3 regions of the Rhizobium sp. ZK1 genome follow, and region 2 is predicted to be linked to each of the others. Evidence: predicted binding sites of a transcription regulator. Region 2 holds the regulator's gene; each other region holds the start of a gene.
What was found. The regulator HrcA, encoded in region 2, represses chaperone genes, less so after heat shock. The targets are predictions, from matches to a motif close to GTTAGCACTCNCNNNNNGNGAGTGCTAAC.

Region 1 (10,602 bases), 450 kb from region 2:
TGATGCCGCGGGCCGCTATGAAACCATCCAGTGGGTCTTTTTCCAGATGGCCGGCATCGGCCCGATGTTCGGCCAGTTCGGCCATTTCTATAAATTCGCCGCTGACAAGGTCGCCAACAATTCCTATCCGGTGGAGCGCTATCGCGACGAATCCAAGCGCCTGCTCGGCGTGCTGGAAAGCCGCCTGCAGGGTCGCCAATGGATCATGGGCGACGAGTACACCATCGCCGACATCACCACATTCCCGTGGCTCCGCGGCGCCGACATCTTCTATGGTGGCCGCGAGGTGCTGGAATATGCGAAATTCCCTGCCGTCATGGATTGGCTGCAGCGCTGCATCGCCCGACCGGCGAGCGAGAAGGGCCTCAGCATTCCGGTGAAGCCCGCCTGACGGTCTTAGGATTGAAACAGAAAAGGCCGGTCGCGAGACCGGCCTTTTCTTGTGTCCATGCAGGCAGATTACTGCCGGCTGGCGATCTGGCTGGTACCTTCCAGCTTGAAGCGCGGGAAGATGAAAACGCCGACCATGCTGCCGCTGTATTTTTCCTCCAGCCCATTGGATTCGCCCATGCAAAAGAGCGGCTGACGGAAACCGTTCGGCATGATGATGGTCGTCGAGAAACAGAAGGATGAGGAAAGCGTCGCCGCCTGCTCGAAGAGCTGCAGGACGTGGTTGCGATCCCTGGTGTTATAGCAGCGCACCAGGCTCAACAGGCCGCATTCCTGCGCCGAGAGACCGTGCAGCATCGCGCTCCATTCTCCGAGCCTGATCACGCCTGTCGAAAAATCTCCGATCCAGCTTTCGGACACGGAAAACTGCGCCAACATTTCGTGATTATGATTGTTGTAGTCCAGCGAGCCAGGCATCAAGGGTGCGGCAGCATTGGCTTTGGCGATCTTAAACAAGGCGTTCCCCAATTCGGGTGCGGCTGCCCCGCCGCACACTCGGCAAACACAAAGAAACAGGATCACGTAGCGGCAGGCATCATGCCTGTGCTTGATCTCGCGGCAACAGTTGCTCGGCGGCACCTCAGATGGTCGCCGCACGAATGCCTTCCGCAAGATTTACTCTCGTATGTTCGCGGAGACCTTCGAAGCCCGAATGTTCACGCATTGGCCTTTGGCGTGCTCCGGTCTCGTCTGCGGCGAGTATTCTTCCGGGCTGGAACGTCAATTGCAGCGCGGATTTATAGGAGCTTTTGCGCAAACGGCAACGGCTTTTTCCGGGCGTTAGGCTGGCGTTATGACAAGGGTTTTCTGCAGATTTGTGGGTTTCACACTAATTTTGCGGCTGGAACTCAGCTTTTCATGCTGTGGAAACGGTTCCACTCTCCGCACAGCATGCAATCTTCGTAGGTTATGAGCTTTGCATCCGAATTCTTCGCAATTGAAAAATGTACCGTGGCGCAAGCTTCGCGAAAGCCTCGATCAAAAAATCACGCTTTCTGCCGCAGATTAAACGTTCAAGCGACTTATTAAACAAGGTGTTCTTCGAATCGCTTGAATAAAAGAAAGGGCGGCCCGAAGACCGCCCTTTCCTGAACTGAACCGGATGGCCCAGATGGATGACCAGAGCCTTACATCATGTCCATACCGCCTGTTCAGCGCGCTTGACGCGCTGAACCATCTTGGATGATGGGCGGTTTTACGGACGACGCTGTGAAAGGCCTTCGGCCTATCACATCATGTCCATACCGCCCATGCCGCCCATGCCGCCCGGCATTGCCGGAGCGTCCTTCTTCGGCAGCTCGGCGATCATGGCTTCCGTGGTGATCAGCAGCGAAGCAACCGAAGCCGCGTTCTGCAGAGCCGTACGGACAACCTTGACCGGGTCGACGATGCCGAGCTGGATCAGGTCGCCATATTCGCCGGTCTGGGCGTTGTAGCCGTAGTTGTCTTCGTTCTTGTCGAGGATCTTGCCGACAACGATCGAAGCTTCGTCGCCTGCGTTTTCAGCGATCTGGCGAACCAGAGCCTGGAGAGCGCGGCGAACGATGTTGATACCAGCTTCCTGGTCGTCGTTTTCGCCCTTGGCCTTGATCTTTGTGGAAGAGCGCAGCAGAGCGACGCCGCCGCCCGGTACGATACCTTCCTGAACAGCAGCGCGCGTCGCGTTAAGGGCGTCGTCGATGCGGTCCTTCTTTTCCTTCACTTCGACTTCCGTCGAACCGCCGACGCGGATGACGGCAACACCGCCAGCGAGCTTGGCAAGACGTTCCTGCAGCTTTTCACGGTCGTAGTCGGAGGTGGTTTCTTCGATCTGGGCCTTGATCTGGGCAACACGGCCTTCGATGTCGGACTTGGCGCCAGCGCCGTCGACGATCGTGGTGTTTTCCTTGGAGATCGAAACCTTCTTGGTGCGGCCGAGCATGTCGAGGGTAACAGACTCGAGCTTGATGCCGAGGTCTTCGGAGATGACAGTGCCGCCCGTGAGGATAGCGATGTCTTCCAGCATGGCCTTGCGGCGGTCGCCGAAGCCCGGAGCCTTGACAGCAGCAATCTTCAGGCCGCCACGCAGCTTGTTGACGACGAGGGTCGCAAGAGCTTCGCCTTCGACGTCTTCAGCGATGATGAGGAGCGGCTTGCCGGTTTGAACGACAGCTTCGAGAACCGGGAGCATGGACTGCAGGTTCGAGAGCTTCTTTTCGTGCAGGAGGATGAAGGCGTCTTCGAGATCAGCAACCATCTTTTCCGGGTTGGTGACGAAGTAGGGGCTCAGGTAGCCGCGGTCGAACTGCATGCCTTCGACGACTTCGAGTTCGGTTTCAGCGGTCTTGGCTTCTTCGACGGTGATAACGCCTTCGTTGCCGACCTTCTGCATCGCTTCAGCAATGTCGAGACCGATCTGCTTTTCGCCGTTTGCGGAGATCGTGCCGACCTGGGCAACTTCTTCCGACGTGTTGATCTTCTTGGCCTTAGCCTGGAGATCCTTGACGACTTCAGCAACAGCGAGGTCGATACCGCGCTTCAGGTCCATCGGGTTCATGCCGGCAGCAACTGCCTTTGCGCCTTCGCGAACGATGGCCTGTGCGAGAACCGTTGCAGTCGTGGTGCCGTCGCCGGCGACGTCGTTGGTCTTCGAAGCAACTTCGCGGACCATCTGGGCGCCCATGTTTTCGAACTTGTCTTCGAGTTCGATTTCCTTGGCGACCGAAACACCGTCCTTGGTGATGCGCGGAGCGCCGAAGGACTTGTCGATAACGACGTTGCGGCCCTTGGGACCGAGGGTGACCTTCACTGCGTCAGCGAGGATATCGACGCCACGCAGCATCTTTTCGCGCGCGCCGCGGCCGAATTTTACTTCTTTAGCTGCCATTTTGAGAACTCCTGAAAAGGGGTGTCAACGATATCGGGTAAAAGGCGAACGGCTGGATCAGCCGATGATGCCCATGATGTCGGCTTCCTTCATGATGAGAAGGTCTTCGCCGTTGATCTTGACTTCGGTGCCCGACCACTTGCCGAACAGAACGCGGTCGCCAGCCTTGACGTCGAGTGCTACGACCTTGCCGGATTCGTCACGGGCGCCGGAGCCGACAGCGACGATTTCGCCTTCCTGCGGCTTTTCCTTGGCGGTGTCCGGGATGATGATGCCGCCCTTGGTCTTCTCTTCGGATTCAACGCGACGGACGACGACGCGATCGTGAAGCGGGCGGAAATTGGTGCTTGCCATTGTCTAATCCCTCGATCAAATGACATTCGCGGACCGGGGTGGCCCACAAGGTGGATGTTAGCACTCAACTCCTGTGAGTGCTAGCGCCGTGCATTTAGGGATGGCTCCTGAAGGAGTCAAGAAGAGCCTTCACGGATTTTTGTGCCGGAATTGTGAAGACAGGCGGGATTTGTCCGGCGTGGTTACCGAGCTTTGCTCACGTCCAGCTTTTGAGCCTCCGGCGTTCTTGGCCTAATATAGAAAATGCCTTGCCATTGAAGCCCGCCTTTGCAATGTCACCGGTGACCGAAAGCGAAGCAGGAAAGCGGAATGGCAAAGCGGATTGCGAATTTCTCCGAGATCACCGATCGATATGACGTAGTGCTCTGCGATGTCTGGGGTGTCGTGCATAATGGCGTCGATCCGTTTCCGAAGGCTGGTGAGGCGCTGCAGGCGGCCCGCGCCGCAGGTCTGGCCGTCGTTCTCATCACCAATTCGCCGCGCGTTTCCTGGCAGGTCGTCGAGCAGTTGCGCCAGATCGGCGTGCCCGACGGCGCTTATGACCGCATCGTCACCTCGGGCGATGTCACGCGGACATTGATCGCCGAAGGTCCACGCGAGATCTTCCTGCTTGGTCCCGAGCGCGACAGCCCGATCCTCGAAGGCCTCGATATCGAGCGCGCTGCCGCCGGCGAAGCCACCTCGGTCGTCTGCACTGGCTTCTTCGATGACGAGACGCAGACGCCCGAGGACTACACGGACATGCTGCAGGAGTTCAAATCCCGCAACGTGCCGATGATCTGCGCCAATCCCGATCTAGTGGTCGAGCGCGGCCACCGCATCATTCCCTGCGCCGGCGCCATGGCCGCCTATTATGAGCAGCTCGGCGGCTCCACCCGCATCGCCGGCAAGCCGCATCGGCCGATCTATGAGGCAACCCTTGCCGCTGCCCGCGAGGTCCGCGGTGATTTCCCCATCGACCGTGTGCTGGCGATCGGCGACGGCATGCCGACGGATGTTCGTGGCGCCTTGAATTATGGGCTCGACCTTCTCTACATCAGCGGCGGCATCCACGCGAAGGAATATACGTTGAACGGCGAGACCGACGAGGCGATCCTCAACGCCTATCTCGAACGGGAAAAAGCCGCACCCAAGTGGTGGATGCCGCGCCTCGCATAAGAGAAAACAAATCGATGACCGTGTTCCACCGCAATGAAACCCGCGATCCGCTACCCGAGCATCTGAAAGGCGGCGTCATCGCCATCGGCAATTTCGACGGCGTTCATCGCGGCCATCAATCGGTGCTGAACCGGGCACTCGATATCGCACGGGAGCGCGGCATACCCGCCCTGGTGCTGACCTTCGAGCCGCATCCGCGCACCGTTTTCAAGCCGGATGCGCCGGTCTTCCGCCTGACGCCGGCGCCCTTCAAGGCACGCATCCTGGAGGAGCTGGGCTTCAACGCGGTCATCGAATATCCTTTCGACTACGAATTCTCGCAACGCTCGGCGGATGATTTCATCCATTCCATCCTGAAGGACTGGCTCGGCGCCTCCGAAGTTGTGACCGGGTTCGACTTCCATTTCGGCCGCGGCCGGGAAGGTGGACCTGCCTTCCTGATGGATGCCGGCAACAAATATGGTTTCGGCGTCACTCTGATCGACGCATTCCGCGACGAGAACACGGATGTCGTCTCATCGAGCCATGTCCGTGCGCTGCTGAAGGAAGGTGATGTCTCCTCCGTCGCCGCCATGCTCGGCTATCACTATACGGTGCAGGCGAAGGTGATCGATGGCGAGAAGCTCGGCCGCCAGCTCGGCTTCCCGACCGCCAATATGCAGCTGCCGCCGGAGGCGGAACTCGCAGCCGGCATTTACGCCGTTCGTTTCCGCCTCGAAAACGGCAGGCTGTATGATGCGGTGGCAAGCTACGGCCGGCGCCCGACGGTGACGGAAAACGGCGTGCCGTTGCTCGAAACCTATCTCTTCGATTTCAGCGGCGATCTCTACGGCCAGACTTGTTCGGTCTCCTTCTTCGGCTATCTGCGCCCTGAACTGAAGTTCGATGGGCTCGATCCGCTCGTCGCGCAGATCAAGCGCGACGAGGAGGAGGCGAGGGCGCTTCTCGAAGGTGTGAGACCGCTCGGCGAGCTCGACCGGAAGCTCTGTTTCGACTGAGCAATTCCAGCAAAAGCGCTTGAGCGTTTTGCGTCCGGAATTGCGTAAAAACAAAGAAACGCTCAGGACAGATTGAGCGCAGGCTGCGCCTTCTGCCGCGGCAACGGCGGGAAGGCGAGTGCGATTGCCGCCGCACCGAGTCCGACAAGCGCGGAGCCGATGAACAGCCACGAGTAGTTGGCATAGGTATCGTAGATCCAGCCGCCGATCAGCGGGCCGAAGGCCATGCCGATGCTGGAGAGCATTGTCGCGGCCCCGAACACCGTGCCGATGATGCGCGGGCCGAAATATTCACGCGCCAGTACGGCATAGAGCGGCATCACCCCGCCATAGGCGCTGCCGAAGATGACGGCGAGCGCGTAGAATTCCCCAAGCTTGCTGACGGCGAGGTAGGTGGCAAGGGCTGCCGCCTGCACCAGCAGGCCTGCGATGATGACTGGCTTGACGCCGATCCGGTCCGCCAGCGTGCCGTAAAGCAGGCGCCCGCCGAGGCCGGCGAGACCCTCGACACTGTAGATACTGACAGCAGCCATCGGTGCAACGCCGCAGAGTGTGGCGTAGCTCACCATATGGAAGATCGGCCCGGAATGAGCCGCACAGCAGGCGAAGAAGGTAAGCCCAAGCACGATGAACTGCGGCGAGCGGAACACCTTCCAGAGATCAGGGCCGCTGCCTTCGGCTGAAAGGGTGACGTCATGTGCATCGACAGGCGGCGACGGCCGGCGGCGCACGAGAAGGGCGGCCGGGATCATCAGGATGAGAGCGCCGATGCCGATGATCATCATCGCCGGGCGCCATTCATATGATGTGATGAGCCAGCGCGCGAAGGGCGAGATCGTCATCGGCGCAACGCCCATACCGGCCGAAACCAAGGAGACGGCAAGGCCGCGGTTCTCGTCGAACCACTCCGTCGTCGCGGCGATCATCGGTGCGAAAAAGGCGCTGGCCGAGAGACCGACGAGCACGCCATAGGTCAGCTGGAACTGCAGAAGCGTTTCCGCGCGGCTGGCAAGCATCAGCGCCAACCCAAGGATGACGGAGCCGATCAGCACGACCGGGCGCGGTCCGTATCGGTCGCTGGCAGCGCCCCAGAAGAAGCCGCCTATGCCCATGACGATGAAATTCAGCGTCATGGCGCTGGCGATGCCGGCATGCGACCAGCCGGTCGCGGTTGCGATCGGCTGCTGGAAAATGGCGAGAGAAAACATGGCGCCGAGGGCAACGCACGTCATCAGTGCGCCGGCCGCGACGATAACCCAACGATAGGAACTGCTCATATCCACATCACTCCTTGCGGGCGGGTTTGATCGGCATGATGAATTTCCCATGCCTGCGAGTCAAAGACGTTCGGGCGATCGGGAATTCGACAGGCGCTTTGGATTTTTGTATTGGGAGCAACAAAATCGCAGCCATGGCATGTTGCGGGCGTTTGCCGACCTGTCGCTGGCAGGCGCCCTTCGTGAAGCCGAGGGACTGAAATCCCTCTTCCTTTTCCGCTTAAAAGCGCCTATGAACCGGCGCGATGAGTAAATTCCGGCTGGCGCATTCGATACGAATTATCGGCCCGGTCTTCCGCGCGCGCTGAGCGGCCGGAAGGTCCGGGTTTTCGGCGCTTGGATTGAACGAGCGCTCTCCGTCACCACAGATTTCACGTCCGCGCGCCCTGTCCGGGCCGCCAGAAACGATTGTCACACATGACCGACACAGCCGAAAAGATCGATTACTCGAAGACCCTCTATCTGCCTGAGACGGATTTCCCGATGCGCGCCGGACTGCCGCAGAAGGAGCCGGAGCTCGTTGCCCGCTGGCAGCAGATGGATCTCTACAAGAAGCTGCGTGCTTCCGCCGCCGGCCGCGAAAAATTCGTCCTGCACGATGGCCCTCCCTATGCCAACGGCAATATCCATATCGGCCACGCGCTGAACAAGATCCTCAAGGACGTCATCACCCGCTCCTTCCAGATGCGCGGCTATGACTCCAACTATGTTCCCGGCTGGGACTGCCACGGCCTGCCGATCGAATGGAAGATCGAGGAAGAGAACTACCGCGCCAAGGGCAAGGCCAAGCCTGACCTGACCGAGCCGTCGGCGATGATCGAATTCCGCCGCGAATGCCGTGCCTATGCCGAAAAATGGATCGCCATCCAGGGCGGCGAATTCCAGCGTCTCGGCATCGTCGGCGACTTCGAAAACCCGTATCTGACGATGAACTTCCACGCCGAAAGCCGCATCGCCGGCGAACTCCTGAAGATCGCCAGGAGCGGCCAGCTCTATCGCGGCTCCAAGCCGATCATGTGGTCGGTCGTCGAACGCACCGCGCTGGCGGAAGCCGAAGTCGAATATCACGACTATGAGAGCGACACGATCTGGGTGAAATTTCCGGTCGCAAAGGGCTCTGGTGGCCTCAAGGATGCCTTCGTCGTCATCTGGACCACCACGCCCTGGACGATCCCCGGTAACCGGGCGATCGCCTATTCGTCGCGCGTGGCATATGGCCTTTACGAAGTGACAGCCGCCGAGAACGATTTCGGCCCGCGCCCGGGCGAAAAGCTTGTGTTCGCCGACAAGCTCGCCGAAGAATCCTTCGCCAAGGCAAAACTGCAGTACAAGCGCCTCTCTGACGTCAGCGCTGCCGATCTCGCCAGCATCACCTGTGCCCATCCGCTCAAGGGTGTCGGCGGTGGCTATGAATTCACTGTGCCGCTGCTCGATGGCGACCACGTCACCGACGATGCCGGTACTGGCTTCGTGCACACTGCACCCAGCCATGGCCGCGAAGACTTTGATGCCTGGATGTCAGCTGCCCGCTCACTTGAGGCGCGGGGTATCGACACCAAGATCCCGTTCCCGGTTGACGATGGCGGCTTCTACACGGCTGACGCACCCGGCTTCGAGGGCGCGCGCGTGATCGACGACAACGGCAAGAAGGGCGATGCCAACGACCGCGTCATCAAGGCGCTGATCGAACGTAATGCGCTCTTTGCCCGTGGCCGCCTGAAGCATCAGTATCCGCATTCCTGGCGCTCCAAGAAGCCTGTCATCTTCCGCAACACGCCACAGTGGTTCGTCTATATGGACAAGACGCTGGCGGACGGCACGACGCTGCGCACCCGGGCGCTGAAGGCGATCGACGACACCCGCTTCGTGCCCGCCGCCGGCCAGAACCGCCTGCGCGCCATGATCGAACAGCGCCCGGACTGGGTTCTGTCCCGTCAGCGCGCCTGGGGCGTGCCGATCTGCGTCTTCGTCGACGAGCAGGGCCAGGTGCTGCAGGACGATGCCGTCAACCAGCGTATCCTTGATGCTTTCGATGCCGAAGGTGCCGATGCCTGGTTTGCCGAAGGCGCCAAGGAGCGTTTCCTCGGCAACGAGCATGACCCGGCCAAGTGGTCGCAGGTCATGGACATCCTCGATGTCTGGTTCGACTCGGGCTCCACGCACACTTTCACGCTGGAAGACCGCCCCGACCTGAAGTGGCCGGCCGATCTTTATCTTGAGGGTTCCGACCAGCATCGCGGCTGGTTCCATTCATCGCTGCTGGAATCGGCTGCGACGCGTGGCCGTGCGCCTTATAACGCCGTCCTCACCCATGGTTTCACCATGGACGAGAAGGGCGAGAAGATGTCGAAGTCGAAGGGCAACGTCACCTCGCCGCAGGAAGTGATGAAGGATGCCGGTGCCGATATTCTTCGCCTCTGGGTTATGACCTCGGACTACGCGGACGATCTGCGCGTCGGCAAGACGATCATCCAGACCAATGTCGATGCCTATCGCAAGCTGCGCAACACGATCCGCTGGATGCTCGGAACGCTTGCCCACGACAAGGGCGAGGTCATCACGCTCGCCGATTTGCCGGAGCTGGAGCAGCTGATGCTGCACCGCCTCTCCGAACTCGATCAGCTCGTGCGCGAAAACTACGACGCCTTCGACTTCAAGAAGATCGCCCGTGCGCTCATCGACTTCGCCAATGTCGAGCTCTCGGCCTTCTACTTCGACATCCGCAAGGATGCGCTCTACTGCGATGCGCCCTCCAGCCTTCGCCGCCGCTCGGCGCTCTATGTCATCCGTATGATCTTCGATTGCATGGTGACCTGGCTTGCACCGATGCTGCCCTTCACGACCGAAGAGGCTTGGCTCTCGCGTAACCCGTCGGCCGTCTCGGTACACCTGGAGCAGTTCGCCCCGGTTGCCGGGGAATGGCGCAACGATGCGCTGGCCGAAAAGTGGAAGAAGATCCGCGCGATCCGCGGTGTCGTGACCGGTGCGCTCGAAATCGAGCGCAAGGACAAGCGCATCGGCTCGTCGCTGGAAGCTGCTCCCGTCGTCTACGTTGCCGATGCGGAACTTCTCAAGGCGCTCGATGGGCAGGATTTCAGCGAAGTCTGCATCACCTCGGGTATCGCAGTCGAGGCGAGCGCCGGCCCGGCTGACGCGTTCCGTCTGCCGGAGGTGCCTGAAGTCGCTGTCGTTCCGAAGCTTGCCGAAGGCGTAAAATGTGCCCGTTCCTGGCGCATCACCACCGATGTCGGTTCCGATCCTGATTATCCCGACGTTTCGGCGCGTGACGCTGCAGCACTTCGCGAACTCGGCATCCGTGCCTGAAGATATTTGCCGGGTGAATTGCCTTTATGGCGTTCATCCGGTAAAAGCTGCCTGAAAATGGCCGGATTTTTGCGTCAGGGGGACGATTGTCCGGTGGGCAGTACTGATTCCGGCATGCGGGAAGGGTTTTCATGTTAGCGACGCATTGGTTCCGTTTGGGCGCCTGCCTGTCTCT
Region 2 (10,602 bases):
TTATTCCAGCCGCCGGACAGGTGACGGCTTCGACGGTACTGATGCTGCCGATCGCCCTGGTCGTCGACCAGCCTTGGACGCTCGCCATGCCCTCCACCGAGACTTGGCTGGCGCTATTAGGCCTTGCGATCCTCTCGACTGCCGTAGCCTATGTGCTCTTCTTCCGAATCCTGGCCACGGCAGGTGCCACTAACCTGATGCTGGTGACCTTCTTGATCCCCGTGAGCGCGATTCTGCTCGGCGCGGCGGCTCTCGGCGAGCAGTTGCAGCTCAAGCATCTGCTCGGCATGGCCCTGATCGCGGTCGGCCTTGCGGCGATCGATGGAAGGCTCGTCAATCTGGGGAGGAGACGCGTCGCCTGACGCTTCAGCAGGCGAGGTCTGCGACGACGGAATCAAGGATGAGCATGCCTGCCGGCGTACAGCGCAGGCGGGAATTGCCGATCCGCTCGATGAAGCCGTGCTCCAGTAAAAACTCTTCGCGTTTCGGATCGGGATCGCGGCCAGAAAGCTGCTGCCAGCGGGCAAGGTCGACGCCTTCCTTCAGACGCAGCCCCATCAGCAGCAATTCATCGGCCTGCTCATCGAAACCGAGACGCTCTTGCTCGATGATACCGTGCCCGTCGCGTTCGACGAGCTCCAGCCAGGCTTCCGGCTTGCGTTCCGTAGCAGTCGCGATCTTTTCTGCGCCGCGCGTCAGGCGCCCATGCGCGCCGGGGCCGATGCCGGCATAGTCACCATAGCGCCAGTAGGTGAGGTTGTGGCGGCTCTCCGCGCCGGGCCGGGCGTGGTTGGATACTTCATAAGTCGGCATACCTTCGCGCTCGGTAATCTCTTGCGTGGCTTCGTAGAGCGCGGCCGACTGATCTCCGTCAGGTACGACCAGTTTTCCGGCCTTGTGCAGGCCATAGAACGGCGTGCCTTCCTCGATGGTCAGCTGATAGAGCGAGAGATGGTCGACAGCGTAGGAAATGGCTTCTTTGAGTTCCCGCTCCCATTCTTCCACCGTCTGGTTCGGGCGGGCATAGATCAGGTCGAAAGACATGCGCGGGAAGATGTCGCGCGCGAGCTTGATCGCCTTCAGCGCATCGGCGACATCATGCAGCCGACCGAGGAATTTAAGATCGCGATCGTTCAGCGCCTGCACGCCGAGCGAGACACGATTGACACCGGCGGCGCGATAGCCGCGGAAGCGTTCCGCTTCGACGCTGGAAGGATTGGCCTCCATCGTGATCTCGATACCGTCAGGAACGTGCCAGTGCCGCGAGATGCCATCAAGGATCGCGTCGACCGTTTCCGGCTTCATCAGCGACGGCGTGCCGCCGCCGAGAAAGATGCTGGTCACCGTCTTCGGCCCGCTCATCTGACGAGCCGTTGCGATCTCCTTCAGGAAGGCCGCGACGTAGCGTTCCTGATCGACCGGCTGATGCCGGACATGGCTGTTGAAATCGCAATAGGGACACTTCGCCGCGCAGAAAGGCCAATGCACATAGATCCCGAAACCGGGCTCACCGGTATCGGGCAGAAGTTTTGCATCGCGCATCAGTGCAGGCGACTCGATCATGTTCAAAGCTTGGCCTTATGCTTCCAGGCAGGTTTCGACAAAGAGCTTGAAGGCGCGAGCGCGGTGCGACAGGGCCTGCGGCTTGCCGATGCTCCATCCGTGCTTTTCTTCCGCGCTCATCTCGCCGAAGGTCACATCATAGCCTTCCGGCTGGAAAACCGGATCATAGCCGAAACCCTGTGTTCCGCGTGGCGGCCAGGCGACCGTGCCTTCCACTTCGCCGCGGAAAAGCTCGGTATGGCCATCCGGCCAGGCAAGGCAGAGCACGCTGACGAAACGGGCAGTGCGTTGCTCGGGCTTGGTGGCGCCGGCCTTTTCCAGTGCTCTCTCGACCTTCTCCATGGCCATGTTGAAATCGCGGCTGCCATTGCCGGTTTCCGCCCAATCGGCGGTATAGACGCCGGGATCACCGCCGAGCGCATCGACGACGAGGCCTGAATCATCAGACAGGGCCGGCATGCCGGAGGCTTGCGCCGAGGCGAGCGCCTTGATCGTCGCATTTTCCTCGAAGGTCGTCCCGGTTTCTTTGGGTTCGATGAAATTGAGCTCGGCAGCTGATTTGGCAGTAAAGCCCAGCGGCCCGATCAGATCCTGGATCTCACGGATCTTGCCCTGGTTATGGCTGGCAACGACAATGGTCTTGGTTTCGAGCTTGCGCATAAAATATCCTTATTCCATCCCCCAGATTTTCGCTTCCGCGCATTCCAGACTGTTGCCGCTGGGATCGCGGAAATAAATGGATCGGCCGCCCTGCGGCCAGTGAACCTCGGATTCGATAGCGGTGCCGGCAGCCTTCAGCTTCCTGGCCATCGCATCGAGATCATCTCCCGAAACCCTGAAGCAGGCATGGCCCTTTCCGGTCGTGCCATGCGGCGGAACCTGCAGGCTGTCAGGTGCCGGCGGCTTCACCGTTTCCTCCGGGTTGAAGATCAGGAGCACGCCCGGCCCGCAGCGGAAGAATACATGGCGGTTGCCCGAACGCGTAATCTTCTCAAGGCCCAGAATATTCCCGTAAAAAGCTTCGGCCGCATCGAGATCGGTTGCGTAAAGCGCTGTTTCGAGAATGCCTTTGATGGGTTGCGCCATTGCCCGCCCCTTGTCCGGCCTTGCCCCCGGAAGCAGGGACAAGGAAATTCACTGGCGAGGCTTGAATGGAAGCCTCAGGCGATCGCCTGCTTTTGCAGGTCGACCAGTTCGGCAATGCCTGCCTTGGCAAGGCCCATCAGCGAAGAGAATTCCTCCTCGGTGAAAGGCGTGCCTTCTGCCGTACCCTGGATCTCGACGATGCCGCCGGCGCCCGTCATGACGAAATTGGCATCGGTCTCGGCTGAGGAATCTTCGAGATAGTCGAGGTCGATGACCGACTGGTTGGCGAAGATGCCACAGGAAATCGCTGCGACATGATCCTTCAGCACGCGGTCGGCCTTGATCATGTTGCGGGTTTCCATCCAGCGCAGGCAGTCGTAAAGCGCAATCCAGCCACCGGTGATCGAGGCCGTGCGCGTGCCGCCATCTGCCTGGATGACATCGCAGTCGAGCGTGATCTGGCGTTCGCCGAGCGCAGTCAGATCGACCACGGCGCGCAGCGAGCGGCCGATGAGGCGCTGGATTTCCTGCGTGCGGCCGCCCTGCTTGCCGGCAGCGGCTTCGCGCTTCATGCGTTCGCCGGTTGCGCGCGGCAGCATGCCGTATTCGGCCGTGACCCAGCCCTTTCCGGTGTTGCGCAGCCACGGCGGCGTCTTGTCTTCCAGGCTTGCGGTGCAAAGCACATGCGTATCGCCGAACTTCACCAGGCAGGATCCCTCGGCATGCTTGGAAAAATTGCGCTCGAAGGAGACCTTGCGCATCTGGTCGGTTTTTCTGCCTGAAGGCCGCATTCTCTTCTCCTGAAACATGATGCCGAAAAGCGAAAGCGCTGCCCGGCAATTCCATGCATGCATTGTATCGTCGCCCGCTTCTACGATTGGCCGCGCGCATTTGCAAATTCCCTTTTGCCACGGGGGGCAGATTGGCTATATTTCCCTGATATCATTCAGTGCGGGTGCGAAAAGTTCATGAGCTACAGGTCGACATCAATTTCGGATGCCGTGGCCGCTCTGGATGAACGATCCAAGGAAATCTTCCGGCGCATCGTCGAAGGCTATCTGGAGCATGGCGAGCCCCTGGGCTCCCGCAATCTCTCGCGTCTTCTGCCTATGTCACTGTCGCCCGCCTCCGTGCGCAACGTCATGAGCGACCTGGAGGAATTGGGGCTCATCTATTCGCCGCATGTCAGCGCCGGGCGCCTGCCCACGCAGGTGGGCTTACGTTTCTTTGTCGATGCCTTCATGCAGGTTGGCGATCTCTCGGCGGAGGAGCGGGCCAGTATCGACCGCCAGGTGCGGGCTGGAAATCGCGACAATCCTGTGGAATCGATGATGAACGAGGCAAGCCGCATGCTCTCGGGCATTTCGCGCGGCGCTGGCCTCGTCATTACCTCCAAGAGCGATTCGGTGCTGAAACATGTCGAGTTCATCCGCCTGGAGCCCACCAAGGCACTGGCGGTGCTTGTCGGCGATCACGATCAGGTGGAAAACCGCATCATCGAGTTGCCCGCGGGCGTCACCTCTTCGCAGCTCACCGAAGCCGCCAATTTCCTCAATGCGCACATGACCGGCCAGACGCTGCCGGAACTGCGCCTGCAATTGAGCCGGCTGAAAGATGAAGTTCGCCATGAGCTCGATGCGCTATCGCAGGATCTCGTGGAGCGCGGTATCGCCGTCTGGGCCGGCAGTTCGGACGAGTCCAAGCCGGCACAGCTGATCATTCGCGGCCGCGCAAACCTGCTGGAAGGTGTAGGCGGCACGGAAGATCTCGACCGGCTGCGCCTACTCTTCGACGATCTCGAGAAGAAGGATAGCTTGATCGAGCTCCTGAATCTCGCCGAAAGCGGACCCGGTGTGCGTATCTTCATCGGTTCGGAAAACAAGCTCTTCTCGCTTTCCGGCTCTTCATTGATCGTGGCGCCCTATCGCGATGATGATGACCGCATTGTTGGTGCGGTTGGTGTCATAGGCCCGACCCGACTCAATTATTCGCGTATCGTCCCGATGGTCGATTATACCGCCCAGCTCGTTTCACGCCTTTCACGCGGCTCTCTTTGAGATATTTCGCAGAACCGTTCGAATTTTCGCTTCTTCGTCACGTAGACTTGATTTTTTCCGGCCAAACATCGATATCGGGCGCATCTGAGAATATATGAACCGGAGACCGTCATGACTGATGAAACGACGCAAAACGGACCTGACGCAGCGACGGCGGAAGCCGCAGCCGACGATGCCGCAAACGTCGAGAATGAAGCCGTGAAGGAAGCAGCTGCAGGCGAACCGGATGCGCTTGAGCTTCTGAAGGCCGAAAATACCGAACTGCGCGACCGCTATCTGCGGCTCGCTGCCGAAATGGACAATCTGCGCCGCCGCACCGAGCGCGAGGTCAAGGACGCCAAATCCTACTCCGTTGCAGGCTTCGCTCGCGATATGCTGGCCGTTTCGGACAATCTGCGCCGGGCGCTCGACGCCATTCCTGCCGAAGCAAAGGCCGCTGCCGATGCCGGCCTGACGACGCTGATTGAAGGTGTTGAGATGACCGAGCGTTCCATGCTCTCGGCACTCGAGCGCCACGGCGTTCGCAAACTGGAGCCGGTCGGCCAGAAGTTCGACCCGAACTTCCATCAGGCGATGTTCGAAGTGCCGAATACAGAAGTGCCGAACAATACGGTCGTGCAGGTGGTGCAGGCCGGTTTTTCCATCGGCGAGCGCGTGCTGCGCCCGGCCATGGTCGGCGTCGCCAAGGGCGGTCCGAAACTCGTGGAAGCTGAGGCCAACTCGGTGCTGGACGAGAAGGACGCCTAAGGCGACAGGAATACCTGACAATGAAGAAAGGCCGCGTTAGCGGCCTTTCTTGTTCCTGTCTAATCTTGGCGGATCATATCCGCGCAAAACGCTCGACCAGCAGATCGAAAAAGCCGTCGGCATCGACGTAGCGCATGACCTTCGCATTGTGCTTGCGCTCGGTCACATGCCACCAGTCGACGACGGTCATCCCGACGGTCAGTTCGGATTTGACCTCGATCTCGACATTGCAGTCCCGGCCCTTGAAGAGTTCGGGTTTCAGCAGATAGGCCACCGTCGTCGGGTCGTGCAGCGGGCCGCCATCCGAGCCGTATTTTTCTATGTCGAAGCGCTCGAAGAATTCCAGCATCTCCACCATCGCCTTGGCCGGCGCGGTGCCGATCGCGGCCATGCGCTTCACGCGATCCTTGCGGGTCAGAAGCTGGTGCGTCACGTCGAGCGGCATCATGACGATGGGCACGCCCGAGCGGAACACGATATCGGCGGCTTCCGGATCGACATAGATGTTGAATTCGGCGGCCGGCGTGATGTTTCCGCCTTCAAAGAAACCGCCGCCCATCATCACCAGTTCCCGGATACGCATGATGATATCGGGCGCCTTCTGGAAGGCCATGCCGATATTGGTCAGCGGTCCGAGCGTACAGAGCGTGACGGTGCCTTCCGGTTCGCGTCGCAGCGTTTCGATGATGAAGTCGACGGAAGGCTGCCCCTGCAGCGGCATCGTCGGTTCGGGAAGTGTCGGGCCATCGAGACCTGTCTTGCCATGCACGTGCTCGGCAGTGACCAGCTTGCGCGCGATCGGCCGGTCGGCGCCGGCGAAGACCTTGATGTCGGTCCGCTTGCAAAGCTCGCAGATGATGCGCGCGTTGCGGCTTGTCAGAGACAGTGGCACGTTGCCGGCGACGGTGGTGATGCCCAGCACATCGAGCTCTTCCGGGCTGCCGAAGGCCAGCATGATCGCGGCGGCATCATCCTGGCCGGGGTCGGTGTCGATAATGATCTTTCTCGGTTCTGCCATCCGAATCGTTCCATCCTGTGGTGCGCGTCGTTGTGGCATGCACCTTCTCATTGTCTTCACGCTCCCGTCGCAAATCAGCACATCGCGCCGGGGCATGTTTTGATGCGGGGCGCTGCGTCCTTTGTCAAGGAAACGGTCTTATGAGACTTTGCCTTAAATTGTGAGAGGCCTGACCGGCGGCTATCACGCCTTGCAGCGGGCAACCATCGTTCCCATATGAGCGGGTACCCGGATGCTGCATGTGAGGTCCGGAGAGGTCGCTTGCATCAAGGACTTTGGAAGATGAGCCGCATCACCCCTTTCGCCAGCCCGCTGCTTCTGGGCTTCGATGCCATGGAAAAGACGCTTGAGCGGATTTCCAAGGCGAGCGACGGATATCCACCCTATAATATAGAGCGCATCGCCGCAGGTGACGACGCGCCCGAACGCCTGCGAATTACGCTTGCCGTCGCCGGTTTCAGCGAAGAAGAGCTCGATGTGTCCACTGAGGAAAACCAGCTTCTGATCCGTGGCCGTCAGCTCGATCAGGGCGAGCGCGATTACCTCTACCGCGGTATTGCGGCGAGACAGTTCCAGCGCACCTTCGTTCTCGCCGATGGCATGCAGGTTTTAGGCGCATGCCTCAAGAACGGTCTGCTCTCTGTCGATCTAATTCGACCGGAACCGGCGCGCATGGTCAAGAAAATTAACATTTCGGTTTCACAGTAGCACAACGGTTTGTTGAACCGTTGGTCCCTTCTCCCGGAGGAACAGGAATGTTGATGAAAGAAGCCACGTCGCGTCTGACCAAGTCCGAACTTGCCGGCATCGGCAATGGCGAGGTCGCCTATATTCGCAAAATACGCAATGAAGAGGTCGCCAAGTGCTTCCCCGAGGCGCCGGATATCGATCCGAGCGTCGATCTTTGGGCATTGTTCGGCGCCGATGGTACCCCGATCCTGCTGACGGACAACCGCTCGAGCACCTTCTTCAAGGCTGCCGAAGACGAGCTGAAGACAGTCAGCCTGCATTGATCACGACCGGTCTGCCGCAGGGCTGGCCGTCAGAATGCATGTGTGAAGAATGATAATGGGCGATGCGAGGCGCCCGACGGCTCTGTGATAGACAAGGCCGTCGAGGATGTCGTGATGGCCGATTTGCCCTGAAAGCTCCCATTTAAGCAGGTCAGACACGCTTGAAGGCGAGATAGGCCGAGGAGCGGCCTTCACGGCGGGCCTTGGCTTCATAGCGGGTGCTCGGCCAGCCTTCATAGGGCGTCAGCCAGTCGGCGGCATTCTGGGCCATCCATTCGAAGCCGCCATGGTCGCGGCATTTCAAAAGAGTCCAGTTCACATAGGTGTCGATATCGGAGGCGAAGCAGAAGTGCCCGCCCGGCTTCAGCACGCGGTGAAAACGGTCGAGATTGGTCTTCGAGACGAAGCGCCGCTTCCAGTGCTTCCGCTTCGGCCAGGGATCTGGATAGAGCAGGTCGATCTGGTCGAGGCAGCTATCGGGAAGCCAGTCGAGAAGTTGCGTCGCATCGTCGTTGTAGACACGCACGTTGCGCACACCGGTTTCATCGACGCGCGCCAGCAGCTTCTGCATGGAGTTGATGAAGGGCTCGACGCCGATAAAGCCTGTCGAAGGCGTTTCCAGCGCGCGGTGGATGAGATGCTCCCCGCCGCCAAAGCCGATCTCCAGCCGCATCTTTTCGACCGCGACGGGAAATAGCTTCTTCAGCGGCTCCGGGGGAGCCGCTGAGAGATCGACAATGAATGCCGGGAGCAGGGTAGCGAGCCTTTCGGCCTGCTGTTCACGCAGAGCCTTGCCCTTGCGGCGACCGAAAAAGGCTTCGGTCGCCCGGCCCCGGCGCTCCATGTCCGTCATGCAGCGGCCTTGGTCCTGACGGCATCCTTGAGCGCCTTCACGAGGTCCGTGCGCTCCCAGGAGAACGAGCCGTCTCGGCCGGCCTTGCGGCCGAAATGGCCGTAAGCCGAGGTCTTGGCATAGATCGGCTTATTGAGGTCAAGGTGACGGCGGATGCCCGACGGCGACAGGTCCATGTTCTGACGGATGGCGGCTTCGACCTGATCCTCGGAAACACCCTTGCCGGTGCCGTGCAGGTCGACATAGATCGACAGCGGCTGCGCGACGCCGATGGCGTAGGAGAGCTGGATCGTGCAACGGTCGGAAAGGCCGGCAGCGACGACGTTCTTGGCGAGGTAACGGGCAGCATAGGCGGCAGAACGATCGACCTTCGTCGTGTCCTTGCCGGAGAATGCGCCGCCGCCATGCGGAGCAGCACCGCCGTAGGTGTCGACGATGATCTTGCGGCCAGTGAGGCCGGCATCACCATCCGGGCCGCCGATGACGAACTTGCCGGTGGGGTTGATGTACCACTTGCAATCGTCGGCAATCTTCAGGTCGCCGAGGGCTTCGCGGATATAGGGCTCGACGACGCTGCGAACCTTCTTCGAATCCCAGCTTTCATCGAGATGCTGGGTGGAAAGAACGATCGAGGTGGCTTCCGCCGGCTTGCCATCGACATAGCGTACGGTCACCTGGCTCTTGGCGTCGGGGCCGAGCTTTGCGACTTCGCCTTCGCCCTTCTTGCGGGCAGTGGCGAGCAGCTGCAGGATCTTGTGGGAATAGTAGATCGGCGCCGGCATGAGGTCAGGGGTTTCCTTGCAGGCGTAGCCGAACATGATGCCCTGGTCGCCGGCACCTTCGTCGCCCTGCTGGTCGGCTGCGCTGTCCACGCCCTGGGCGATGTCGGCCGACTGCGAGTGCAAGAGCACGTCGATCTTGGCCTTCTTCCAGTGGAAGCCGTCCTGTTCGTAGCCGATGTCCTTGATGGCGCGGCGGGCCGCAGCCTTGAACTTCGACGGGTTGATGACGTCGTTGCCGTCCTTGTCCTTCTTCATCAGGCTCGGCGGCAGGCGAACTTCGCCGGCGATGACGACGCGGTTGGTCGTTGCGAGAGTTTCGCAGGCAATGCGCACGCCCCACGGATTGACGCCCGTCTTTGCCGCTTCGCGGTAGACCAGATCGACGATCTCGTCGGAGATGCGGTCACACACCTTGTCCGGGTGACCTTCGGCAACAGATTCGCTGGTAAAGAGATAGTTCGCGCGCATTCCGGGATTCCCCTCAAAGAATAAAAGCAGCCTAGTAGGTACTCAGTTCGTGCCTGAATGACAAGCACAGAAGGACATAAATATATCTTTATATCTGCGGCGAAATGACAAATTTTGCCTTAAAAACGCAAAAAGGCGGCCTTTTGGGCCGCCTTGAGCTTTTCCGAGCGTGGGGACGCTCAGTCGGAGTCGGCTTCCGCCGCCAGTGCTTTCACCAGTTCGACGACCTTGCGACGAACCTTGGGATCGGTGATCTTCACAAATGCGCGGTTGAGCTGGAGTCCCTCCGAAGAGGAGAGGAAATCGACGACGTAGTTCGAGCTCGAGGCTTCCGACATGCCGGTCACGGCACCGGAATGCTCTCCGGGAGCGTCTTCGAAAAAGAAGGAAACGGGAACGTTGAGGATGCTCGAAATATTCTGGAGGCGGCTGGCGCCAACGCGGTTGGTGCCCTTTTCGTATTTCTGGATTTGCTGAAAGGTGATGCCGAGGCTTTCCCCGAGCTTCTCCTGACTCATGCCCAACATGGTACGGCGAAGTCGAATGCGGCTACCGACATGGATGTCGATAGGATTCGGCTTCTTCTTATTTTCAATCATGGTCGTGCCCTAGCAAAGAAAAATTCAACCTTGTTCTAACCGGCATGCCCTGACCTCATTCCGTAACGCCACGTTGCAAGTCGCAATAACCCACCCTGAAGCATACGTTACTAACGCCGATTGCTGCCACTATGCAATTTTAGGGGTTTTTGGTCAATTCAACCTGAAAATAAAACCCCTGCGTGAAATTAGCGCAATGCCTATCAGTAACGTTTCAGTCAACCAGAAGTACGTTTGGCGGGGGTAGGGGCTTCCTTTGTTTTTTTCATATCCATCGAGAGTTGCATCAATAAAGCCAATTTCGTCTAATTTAAGACCTGCAACGATTTCGCCACGCGCGTCTACAACCGCCGAAATTCCGTTATTCGCATCGCGAATCAGCGGCAAACCGGTTTCGACCGCCCGTACGCGTGCCT
Region 3 (10,602 bases), on a different replicon from region 2:
CAAGATCGATGTCGGCCCTCGAAACGGTGACCGGAAGATTTGGTGCCGCCTGCCGCAGCCGCCTTGTCCTGCTTCGGCATCGTAACATTAATTGGCGGTCGACCTTGGTCTGCGATAATGGCGCATGACCCTCAATTTTCGTGACCCACTCTACCGCCGCCATCGTTTTCCGCTGAAGTGATCGCCCGTGCTGTGTGGCTTTACTTCCGCTTCCGGTGCGACGCAGGCCGAACTCGCCGAGGCATTAGCCTGGGCCAACAATGACGAAGCCCTGATCGGTGAGGGGCACCCTCTGCCGACGGACAAGACTGCGGCCCTGGTTGACCTGTTGGTTTTGGAGGAGGAGTTGGAATAAGGTGGGGTGGCACTGGGCGACGTTGATCGTAGCCGCGGCTTCATGCAAGGATTGGCCCGCGGCTCCCAGCTTCATTCTCGGCGCGGATCAGGACAAGCAGCGCTGTGGCTTGAGATGGTCTGCTGCGCCGCGGAACTGATCGCGTCAAAAGATTCAAGCGCTGCCGACAGCAACTACGCGTGATCCCGTATTCCCTTACTATACAGTTTTGCAACCGAGGTGGTCAGCTTCCCAATCGCGAACGCGTCGCGAGCAACGCCCCTGGATGCCGCAATTTCCTTGATGACGGCTGCGCAAAGGCGTGCGTCTTCTTTCGATGGCAAGCTCATAGATACCCCGTAAGTGGCTCGCCCCAGATGTTGGGGCGAGCCTGGCTTGATAGCTTAGAAGTCCATTCCGGCGCCAGCCGGCAGGGCCGGCGCGGCGTCTTTCTTGGGCTTTTCGGCAATCATGGCTTCCGTCGTTACCAGCAGGCCGGCAACCGAAGCAGCATCCTGGAGCGCCGTGCGCACGACCTTGGCCGGATCGATGACGCCTTGGGCATAGAGATCGCCATATTCATTGGTCTGCGCATTCCAGCCATAAGAGAAGTCAGTTTTCTCGCGCAGCTTGCCGACGATGATCGAACCTTCGGCGCCGGCGTTCTCGGCGATCTGACGGACCGGAGCCTCGATCGCCCGGCGAACGATCTCGATGCCGACCTTCTGGTCCTGGTTGGCGGCATCGAGATTGTCGAGGGCCTTGACGGCCCGCAACAGCGCAACGCCACCGCCCGGCAGGATGCCTTCCTCGACGGCCGCACGGGTTGCATGCAGTGCATCGTCGACGCGGTCCTTCTTCTCCTTCACTTCGACTTCGGTCGATCCGCCGACGCGGATAACGGCAACGCCGCCGGCGAGCTTTGCCAGGCGCTCCTGCAGCTTCTCGCGGTCGTAATCGGAGGTCGTCTCCTCGATCTGGGCCTTGATCTGGGCGACGCGGCCATCGATTTCCGCTTTGGAGCCGACGCCATCGATAATGGTGGTGTTCTCCTTCTCGATCGCCACCTTCTTGGCCCGGCCGAGCATGTTGAGGGTGACGTTCTCGAGCTTGATGCCGAGGTCTTCGGAGATCACGGTGCCGCCTGTCAGGATGGCGATGTCCTCCAGCATCGCCTTGCGGCGATCGCCGAAGCCCGGAGCCTTGACGGCCGCAATCTTCAGGCCGCCGCGCAGCTTGTTGACGACGAGGGTCGCAAGAGCTTCGCCTTCAACGTCTTCAGCGATGATGACCAACGGCTTGCCGGACTGGACGACGGCCTCGAGAACCGGAAGCATGGACTGCAGGTTCGAGAGCTTCTTCTCGTGAATGAGGATATAGGGATCCTCGAACTCCACGCGCATCTTGTCGGCATTGGTCACGAAGTAAGGCGACAGGTAGCCGCGATCGAACTGCATGCCTTCGACGACCTCGAGTTCGGTCTCGGCGGTCTTGGCTTCTTCAACCGTGATGACGCCTTCGTTGCCGACCTTCTCCATCGCTTCGGCGAGATAGCGGCCGATCTCGGCATCGCCATTGGCGGAGATGGTGCCGACCTGCGCGATTTCGGAATTGCTGGTGATCTTGCGGGCGTTGGTCTTCAGTTCCTTGACGACGGCGTCGACGGCGATGTCGATGCCGCGCTTCAGGTCCATTGGGTTCATGCCGGAGGCGACGGCCTTGGCACCCTCCTTGACGATCGCCTGAGCAAGCACCGTGGCAGTCGTGGTGCCGTCACCGGCAAGATCGTTGGTTTTGGAGGCGACTTCGCGCAGCATCTGGGCGCCCATGTTTTCGAACTTGTCTTCCAGTTCGATTTCCTTGGCGACCGAAACACCGTCCTTGGTAATACGCGGGGCGCCGAAGGACTTGTCGATGACGACATTGCGGCCCTTCGGGCCGAGCGTCACCTTCACCGCGTTGGCGAGCACGTCGACCCCACGCAGCATGCGTTCACGGGCATCGGTGTGAAACTTGACTTCTTTCGCAGCCATTTCCTTAACTCCTCAATAGGCAGCTATCTGACTGATGGGTTGGATTGACGGGGTTATCGCCTCAGGCGGCCTTTTTCTGCTCGGCCTGGGCTTCGATGATACCCATGACATCGCTTTCCTTCATGATCAGCAGGTCCTCGCCATTGATCTTGATCTCGGTGCCGGACCATTTGCCGAACAGGATGCGATCGCCCGCCTTGACGTCGAGCGCCTGGATCTGACCGGCCTCGTTGCGGGCGCCAGGACCGACGGCGATAACCTCGCCTTCCTGCGGCTTTTCCTTGGCGGTGTCGGGAATGATGATGCCCCCCTTGGTCTTTTCTTCGGATTCGACCCGGCGGACGAGAATGCGATCATGAAGCGGTCGGAACGACATGTTTTCCTCCGTTGAGCAAAAATGATGACGTTGATCCCCTGGCCGGACCGGATGACCAGTCCGGGCGGGTGCAAAATCTCGATCGAGCCTTTTGCGCGAAATGATCTGGTTTTGCGATTTTTCGATTTCAAGAGGGAGAAACAAAAAAATTAGCACTCATATTTCTGTGCTGCTAACGCACTGGAAAGGAACAACAAACTGGCGTGCGGCGTTAAAAATCCCGTTGATGGCCACAAAATTTTGCGCCACCTTCTCAGTGTCTTGAAACGGAGATGAAGCATGCTATTCTCATCGGATCTGGAACGTCAGCTCAACGGCTACGGGCTGACAACCGCGCACATCCTCTACCGCATTCCTGATTTTGAATCCGTGCTGCAAACCTATGTCTGGCAGGACTACGATCTGGCTCCCGATTTCCCTGAAATGCACAGGTTCCTCGATTTCTGGCAAACCACCCTCGAAGGGCCGCTCCATTCCGTCAGGTATACCCATCAGCGTCTGATCGGACCCAATGAATGGCGTCGTGTCGAAGGTGAATTCAAGCTTCACTGAGGTCTTGAAACAGAAATTTTCTGTTCCTAGGTGTTTCGCGGCCGAGGCTTGATGAGCTCGGTCAGCAGCGCACGTCTGTTCAGAGTGAGACCGAAATGGAAGAGAAGATCAAAATCATTAAAGACCTCAGCATCGAGGAGCGGGAAGAAGTCTTTGTCGATGTCGCGCGCGTTCTGGAGGGGACCGCACACGAGGCCTATGTCGAAGGCAACCGGCACTTTGCCGCACTCTCGGCGAACATGGCTCAGGCAATCCGCGTCAATGCCGATGAACTGGCCCGCGACGATGTCCAAAACGCCGAGCGCGTATTGCTGCAGGCCGCGGCCATGATCTCGCAGTTCAATGCCGTTCATCCCTATCGGATGGTGAGCAAGGCAGTGCACTGACGATCACGGCGCCCTCCTTTCCTCGCATAATCGTCGCACTATGGCGATTGCGCTTTGGAAAACCCGACCAGCGTGGCATTCAGGCGTTGCCTCACCCCTGTATCCTGCCTGCCGACAGCGAGGACCAGATCCAGGTGACCCGCGGATGATCAAGCGATTGAGGGCGTGAGCGATAATCTCCAAGAAATGACTGCACATGACTGTCGAAGTTTTTTCTGCTGGGCGCTCTTGAATCCGAAAACCCCGAAAACCAAATCGATTGCCGCCAGCCGCTTAAGACAGGGCTGGCCGTGCTGGGAGCGCCGCTTTCGGCGCTCTCATACCCATGTTGCTTCAAGGAGGATATGGCTATGGCAACATCTTACGATTATGCACCCCTCTACCGTTCGAGCGTCGGCTTCGACCGAGTTTTCAATCTTCTCGAAAACGCCCAGCGCGCCCGTTCGATCAGCGACTGGCCACCCTACGACATCGTCAAGACCGGTGACGACAGCTACCGGATCTCGATTGCGGTGGCGGGCTTCGAACAGGCCGATCTCGACATCATCTTCCAGTCCAACCTTCTGACCGTCACCGGCAAGAAGCAGGAGACGGCGTCGGAAGGCTACCTGCATCGCGGCATCGCCGGCCGGCCGTTCGAACACCGGTTCGAGCTCGCTGATCATGTCCGGGTGAACGGAGCTGACCTAAGGAATGGTCTCCTCTCCATCGATCTGGTTCAAGAGGTCCCTGAAGCGCTGAAGCCGCGAAAGATCGACATCCAGGCCAACCCGGCCCAACGGGCTTCGGCGGTGCAGATCGAAGCGCAGAAGGCGGCTTGATCAGAACTGAGGAGAAAAAGGGCGCCGTCGTGACGGCGCCCGTCGACATTCCGGGTTGGGAAGGAGAGAGACATGAAACCCGACATGTTCAAACAACCTGTGTGCATCCTTGTCGGCCTCGGCTTTCCGGCTAAGGTCCGCAGCGTTATGGATGCCTACACATACCTTTGCGAATGGCCTGCATCGCTCAGGGATACCGCCCACTCGGTGGCACTGAAGGCTTGTGGCGCGGCACTGCGCGGCGAGATCGAAGCGGAGACCGCGCGTGGCTTGTTTGCCGCCTTCGCCGAGAAACACGATCTGCTGGCGCCGGAGATCGATGCTATCGCCGCGTCTCACCTTCGGCGCGACAGAGATCCGCACGTGCGCTAAGGAGGCCCGATATGCACGATATGCTGCAGCAGGTCGCAAGCAATGCCATGACGATGGGTCCGGCGATCTTGTTCCAGGGCATGCAGCTTCAGCGTCCAATAGACGTGGTGAAAGCGGCAGCCCTGCCTGCCGATGACAAAAGGACGATCCTCGCGGCATGGGCTTCGGACTTCTACGCGGTCGATTCGAAGCCGGCGTTCCGTCATATTCCCGGAACGCCGGAGCCGGTTTCGATCGATGAGATCCGGTTCGCACTCAGAGAACTTGACCGGCGTTACGGCCCCTGAACTTCAGGCCTGTTTCACCGACTTGGTAAGCCGCTTTATGGCCTGATCCAGCGAACGTTGCCCGTCGCAATAATTTCGAGGAGCGCCGGCACGGTGCGAATGGTGAAGCGCTTCGGATCGAGATCGGTCTTCACCTGTGTCCAGGTCAGCGACCGTGGCGACAAACACTGGCTCTGGCGCGCTGTCGATCAAGATGGTTTCGTGCTCGACGTTCTCGTGCAGAATCGGCGCAACACGAAAGCTGCCCGGCGGCTGATGCGCAAACTGCTGAAGGCTCAGCGCCATGCGCCTCGGGTCATAATCACTGATAAGCTGCGGTCCTACGATGCCGCAAAGACATAGACCATGCCTCGCGTCGAGCATCGTTCGCACAAGGCGCTCAACCACCGAACCGAAAACTCCCACCAACCAACGCGAAGGCGTGAGCGGACTGTGAAGCGCGTCAAGTCACGCAGGCAGCTCCAGCGCTTCGTCTCGATCCACGACCCGATCGCCAATCTCTTTCACATTCCTCCGCATGACATTGCCTCAAACGATCATCGCGACCTGCGGACCGCGGCAATGCAGATGTGGAACGAGATCGCTCATTGCGCTCGCTTGACAGTGGGGGCGTCCATACCGAGCTCACCCAGTCGCCGTTAACTTTACAATGCCCCTGCGTCAAATGTGATGCAGGCCGTTTCTTGATGTCGGTCAATGTCTGGTCCACGCGGGAGGCTAGAATCGCATAACGATCTAGCGGGCAAGGGTAGTGATCCGATATGTACCGAACGATAGTCTGCGCTATAGGCAACGGCCCTCGCGAAACGGCCGAGCGCATCCTGAACAAAGCAGCCGGCCTCCTCGACAAGGATGGTTCGATCTTCGTCATCCACGCCGTCGAAACCATGCCACACTACATGACCACGAGCCTACCGGAGGACTTCGAGACCGCCGCCATAAAGGATGCCGAGGAGAAGCTCACCTTGCTCTGCCGGCAGATGAAGATACCCGCTGTAGTCGAGGTCCATACCGGTAGCGCAGCCAGGGTGCTTTTGGCCGTCGCGCGGGAGAAGCAGGCGGACCTCATCATCCTGTCGACCCATGTCGCAGATATTACCGACTATATTTTCGGGGCCGTGGTCGACCGCGTGGTGCGTCACGCCAAATGCTCGGTCCTCGTCGATCGCAAGCAAAGTCCGGCGCATAAGCCGAGCCGCGCGGTGGAGACGGCGGCGCGCTGATCACCGTGCGCCCTTGGCAATGGCGCGGCGTGTTTTTTGCGTTCGTTCAGACCTTCTCCCCGTACATGACGCAAAGGGATTGCCAGGTATGGGCAGCCTGCGCACGACGTCGCGGCATCGCCATCATCCCTACCGCGCATTCGCCAGCGCCCGGCGGAACCGCATGAGCGCGCCGCAAAAGAAAAGCACGCCGATCACCGTGAGCGCCGCCATCTCCTGCCAGACCGCATCGAAGCCGGCGCCGCGGTAGAGGATCGCCTGCGACAGCGACACGAAATGTGGCGCGGGGGAAACCACCATCGCATATTGCAGCCAGAGCGGCATGCTGTCCATCGGCGTCGTGCTGCCGGAAAGCAGGTTCATCGCAATCAGGATAGGCATCGAAATCAGCCCGAATTGCGCCATCGAACTTGAGGCAGTCGCGATCAGGATGCCGAGCGACGTGACGGAGAACTGGTAGAGTACCGCGCAGAAGACGAAAAGCCAGATCGAACCGGCGATCGGCACCGAAAGCAGCCCTTCGACCACCACAACGAGCGACAGCACCGCCGCCACGATGATGACCAGCCCGTTCGCCCAGACCTTCGACATCATGATCTCCGCCGGCGTGACCGGCATGACGAGAAGATGCTCGATCGTGCCATGCTCCCGCTCTCGGACCAGCGCTGCGCCGGTCAGGATGACCGAAAGCATCGTCACATTGTTGATGACCTGCATGACCGCGGTGAACCAGGTCGATTGCAGATTGGAATTGAATCGTGCGCTGACGACGAGATTGACCGGTGACGCGGCGGCGCTGTTCGGCAAGGCTGCCGCCATCTCCTGCAGAATAATGCTCTGGATATAGGTGGCTCCGTTGCCGGCCTGCGCCATGGCCGTCGCGTCGATATCGAGCTGCAGCGAAGGCTTGCGACCGGCAATCGCATCCTCCTCGAATTTGGGCGGGATCTCCAGCACGAAGACGAATCGACCGGCATCCATTGCCGCATCGACCTCATCGGCGCCGATCAACACCGGCGCCTTGAAGAAGGGCTGCAGCATCGCATCCCGTAGCCGTGTCGAGAGCATCGAACGGTCCTCGTCGACGACGGCGACCGAGGCGTTCTCGACCTCGAGCTTGGCACCGGTCGAAACCGTATAGACGGCGATGGTGAAAGTGTAGACGATGAGGACCATCATCACAGGATCGGCCTTCAAGCTGTAGAGTTCCTTGACGCCGAGGCGGAAAATACGGTTGAGCTTGCCCCACATGTCAGGCACTCCGCTTTCTGAGTGCCACGAGGGCGGCGCCAACGAAAACGACACCGAAACCGGCAAGAACGATGAGGTTGGGCCAGAGTTCGGCAAGGCCGAGACCCTTTGTGATGACGCCGACGCTCAGGGGCTGGTACCAGGCCGAGGGAAAGAGCAGCCCCATGAACCGCCCGCCCCCGGAGAGCGACGAGACCGGCACCAGCAGGCCGGAAAAATTCACGGCCGGGACGATCGCAACGATCGCGGTCGCGAAGATCGCCGCCACCTGGCTGCGCACGAAGCTCGAGACGAAGAGACCGAAGGCCGTCGTTGCGAGGATATAGAGGATCGAGCCCGCCGCAAGCAGGCCGATTGAGCCCTTGATCGGTACGTCGAACACGAGGCGCATCATCAGCACCAGCATCAGGAAACTGACGAAGGCGATCGCCACATAGGGAAGCTGCTTGCCGAGCAGGAATTCGATACGGGTGACCGGCGTCGCCTGGAAATTGGCGATCGAGCCGGTTTCCTTCTCCTTGACGATGCCGAGCGCGGTCATGATCGCCGGAATCAATACGAGCATCAGCATGATGACGCTCGGCACGATCGCATTGGCGCTCTTGAAATCCTGATTATAGCGGAAGCGGCTTTCGATATTGACGGGATAGGGCTGTTCGAAGCGGCCCGAATGCCGCGCCGAGACATCGGCGAGATAGGAGGAGACGAGACCCGAAACGTAACCGCGCGCTGTCTCGGCACGGAACGGCATCGCGCCGTCGAGCCATACGGAGACCTCGGGCGCCTCCTGGCGCATGAGGTCGCGGCCGAAATCGGGCGGGATCTCGATGCCCATCATCAGTTCACCATCCTGCAGCCGATGCTGCAGTTCCTCGCTCGAGGCAATCGGCGGCTGCTCCTGGAAATAACGCGAACTCTGCAGGCTCTCCACCAGCTGCCGGCTTTCTGAAGACTGATCCTGATCGTAGACGGCGAAAGGCAGATGCTCGACATCGAAGGAGATGCCGTATCCGAACGTGAGCATCAACAGGACCGGCCCGAGAAGGGCGAAGACGAGCCGTGCCCGGTCGCGCAGGATTTCGATCGTCTCGCGCCGCGCATAGGCAAAGAGCCGGCGGGGGTCGAAGAGCCGCATGGGTAGGGCGGTCTCGCCGGCGAGCGCGGTGCCCCCGGCATCCGCGTCGGCGCCCTCACCCATACCCGCCTCTGTCAGCACCGCGATGAAGGTTTCCTCCAGCGTTGCCTCGCCCCGCTCGGCACAGAGTTCGGCCGGGCTGCCGATCGCCAGCACCTTGCCGGCATGCATCAGTGAGATGCGGTCACAGCGCTCGGCCTCGTTCATGAAATGCGTCGACAGGAAAATGGTGACGCCGTCGCGCCGCGACAGCCTTATCAGTGATCGCCAGAAGGCGTCGCGCGCCACCGGATCGACACCGGACGTGGGCTCGTCGAGGATCAGCATTTCCGGCTTGTGGATGACGGCCGCCGCAAGCTGGAGACGCTGGCGAATGCCGAGCGGCAGGTCTTCCGGCCGCTGGTCGGCGAATTCGCCGAGATCATATTCGGCGAGCATCTCGCCGACGCGCCGATCGATATCTGCCGCCGGCAAACCGAAAAGACGTGCATGCAGCCTGAGGTTCTGGCGAACGGTCAGCTCGCCATAGAGAGAGAATGCCTGCGACATGTAGCCGACGCGCTTGCGGGTCTCGATATCGCCGGCCTTCACCGGCTGGCCGAAGAGCCTTGCGACACCCTCGCTTGCCGGCAACAGTCCCGTCAGCATCTTCATCGTCGTGCTCTTGCCACTGCCGTTCGAACCGAGGAAGCCGAAAATCTCGCCCCTCGCAATACGGAAGCTGACATGATCGACCGCGACGAAATCGCCGAAGCGGCACGTCAGGTCTTCCGCCTCGATTGCCGGCGGTCCGTCGACGATCGCGCGCGGCGTGACGATCAGTGGACCGCGATCCAGCTCGCCGGTATTCGGCATCAGCGCCGTGAAGGCCGCCTCCAGGGTCTGCTGCCGGGCCTGCCGCATGATATCGCCGGGGCTGCCGGTCGCGATCAGCCTGCCCGCGTGCAACGCGGCAAGCCAGTCGAAGCGTTCGGCCTCCTCCATATAGGCGGTGGCGACGATCACGCTCATCTGCGGCCGCCGCTCGCGAATGTGATCGACGAGCTCCCAGAACTGCCGACGCGAGAGCGGATCGATGCCGGTCGTCGGTTCGTCGAGAATCAGCAGATCGGGATCATGCAGGAGCGAGGCACAGATACCGAGCTTCTGCTTCATGCCGCCCGAAAGCTTGCCGGCGGGCCGATCACGAAAGGGCAGCAAGCCGGTCATTCGCAATAGTTCGTCCATGCGCGCACGGCGCTGCAGACCGACCTGCCCGAAGAGGCGACCGAAGAAATCGAGGTTTTCCGCGACGCTCAACGTCGGATAGAGATTGCGTCCGAGGCCCTGCGGCATGAAGGCAAGGCGGCCACGAGTGTCACGACGATGGCGCCGATCGGACATGTCGCAGCCAAGCACCTCGACATGTCCGTGCTGGATGCGGGTAATACCCGCCGCAAGACCGAGCAGCGTCGATTTGCCGACGCCATCGGGGCCGATCAGTCCGGCCATGCAGCCGGCGGGAACGGCAAGCCCGACACCATCGAGTGCGGCAATCCGGCCGTAACGATGCGTCACGGCCGTGAAGCGAACGGCCGGTTCGCTCATTGCGGCAGCTTCACTTGCAGCTCCGCGGGCCAGGCCGACTTGGGATCGGTGCGGACATAGCCGATCCCCCTCACGCCCGTCTTGACGCGCGTTTCATAATCCTTGAGCAGATCGGGGGCGATCTTCAGCTTCACCCGGAAAACCAGCTTCTCGCGCTCATCCTGTGTCTCGACGGTCTTCGGCGTGAACTGTGCCTGCGAGGAGACGAAGGATACCGTCGCCGGCACGACATATTGCGGCGCCGG

Region 1: groES (co-chaperone GroES) is a predicted target of HrcA. The motif match lies at 3,727-3,755, and genes of this name have one in related genera.
Region 3: groES (co-chaperone GroES) is a predicted target of HrcA. The motif match lies at 2,892-2,920, and genes of this name have one in related genera.

What each region holds. Positions count from the first base shown of each region.
Region 1 covers NZ_CP180586.1:457,791-468,392, forward strand. The annotation lists gene ACK9YZ_RS02360 (glutathione binding-like protein) at 1-391, shown strand, start outside; gene ACK9YZ_RS02365 (hypothetical protein) at 460-906, opposite strand; gene groL (chaperonin GroEL) at 1,679-3,316, opposite strand; gene groES (co-chaperone GroES) at 3,374-3,670, opposite strand; gene ACK9YZ_RS02380 (TIGR01459 family HAD-type hydrolase) at 3,980-4,828, shown strand; gene ACK9YZ_RS02385 (bifunctional riboflavin kinase/FAD synthetase) at 4,843-5,826, shown strand; gene ACK9YZ_RS02390 (MFS transporter) at 5,889-7,103, opposite strand; gene ACK9YZ_RS02395 (hypothetical protein) at 7,153-7,356, shown strand; gene ileS (isoleucine--tRNA ligase) at 7,521-10,427, shown strand; gene ACK9YZ_RS02405 (hypothetical protein) at 10,559-10,602, shown strand, end outside.
Region 2 covers NZ_CP180586.1:4,350-14,951, forward strand. The annotation lists gene ACK9YZ_RS00020 (DMT family transporter) at 1-362, shown strand, start outside; gene hemW (radical SAM family heme chaperone HemW) at 367-1,563, opposite strand; gene rdgB (RdgB/HAM1 family non-canonical purine NTP pyrophosphatase) at 1,579-2,223, opposite strand; gene ACK9YZ_RS00035 (VOC family protein) at 2,233-2,649, opposite strand; gene rph (ribonuclease PH) at 2,724-3,440, opposite strand; gene hrcA (heat-inducible transcriptional repressor HrcA) at 3,618-4,706, shown strand; gene grpE (nucleotide exchange factor GrpE) at 4,818-5,453, shown strand; gene ACK9YZ_RS00055 (nucleoside hydrolase) at 5,527-6,471, opposite strand; gene ACK9YZ_RS00060 (Hsp20 family protein) at 6,754-7,179, shown strand; gene ACK9YZ_RS00065 (DUF1150 family protein) at 7,227-7,484, shown strand; gene trmB (tRNA (guanine(46)-N(7))-methyltransferase TrmB) at 7,636-8,337, opposite strand; gene metK (methionine adenosyltransferase) at 8,334-9,587, opposite strand; gene ACK9YZ_RS00080 (helix-turn-helix domain-containing protein) at 9,767-10,186, opposite strand; gene lnt (apolipoprotein N-acyltransferase) at 10,340-10,602, opposite strand, start outside.
Region 3 covers NZ_CP180587.1:185,623-196,224, reverse strand. The annotation lists gene groL (chaperonin GroEL) at 739-2,367, opposite strand; gene groES (co-chaperone GroES) at 2,429-2,743, opposite strand; gene ACK9YZ_RS23510 (usg protein) at 3,023-3,295, shown strand; gene ACK9YZ_RS23505 (hypothetical protein) at 3,391-3,681, shown strand; gene ACK9YZ_RS23500 (Hsp20 family protein) at 4,032-4,502, shown strand; gene ACK9YZ_RS23495 (DUF982 domain-containing protein) at 4,575-4,874, shown strand; gene ACK9YZ_RS23490 (hypothetical protein) at 4,886-5,161, shown strand; partial or broken gene ACK9YZ_RS23485 (IS6 family transposase) at 5,300-5,803, shown strand; gene ACK9YZ_RS23480 (universal stress protein) at 5,923-6,384, shown strand; gene ACK9YZ_RS23475 (ABC transporter permease) at 6,514-7,635, opposite strand; gene rbbA (ribosome-associated ATPase/putative transporter RbbA) at 7,637-10,357, opposite strand; gene ACK9YZ_RS23465 (HlyD family secretion protein) at 10,354-10,602, opposite strand, start outside.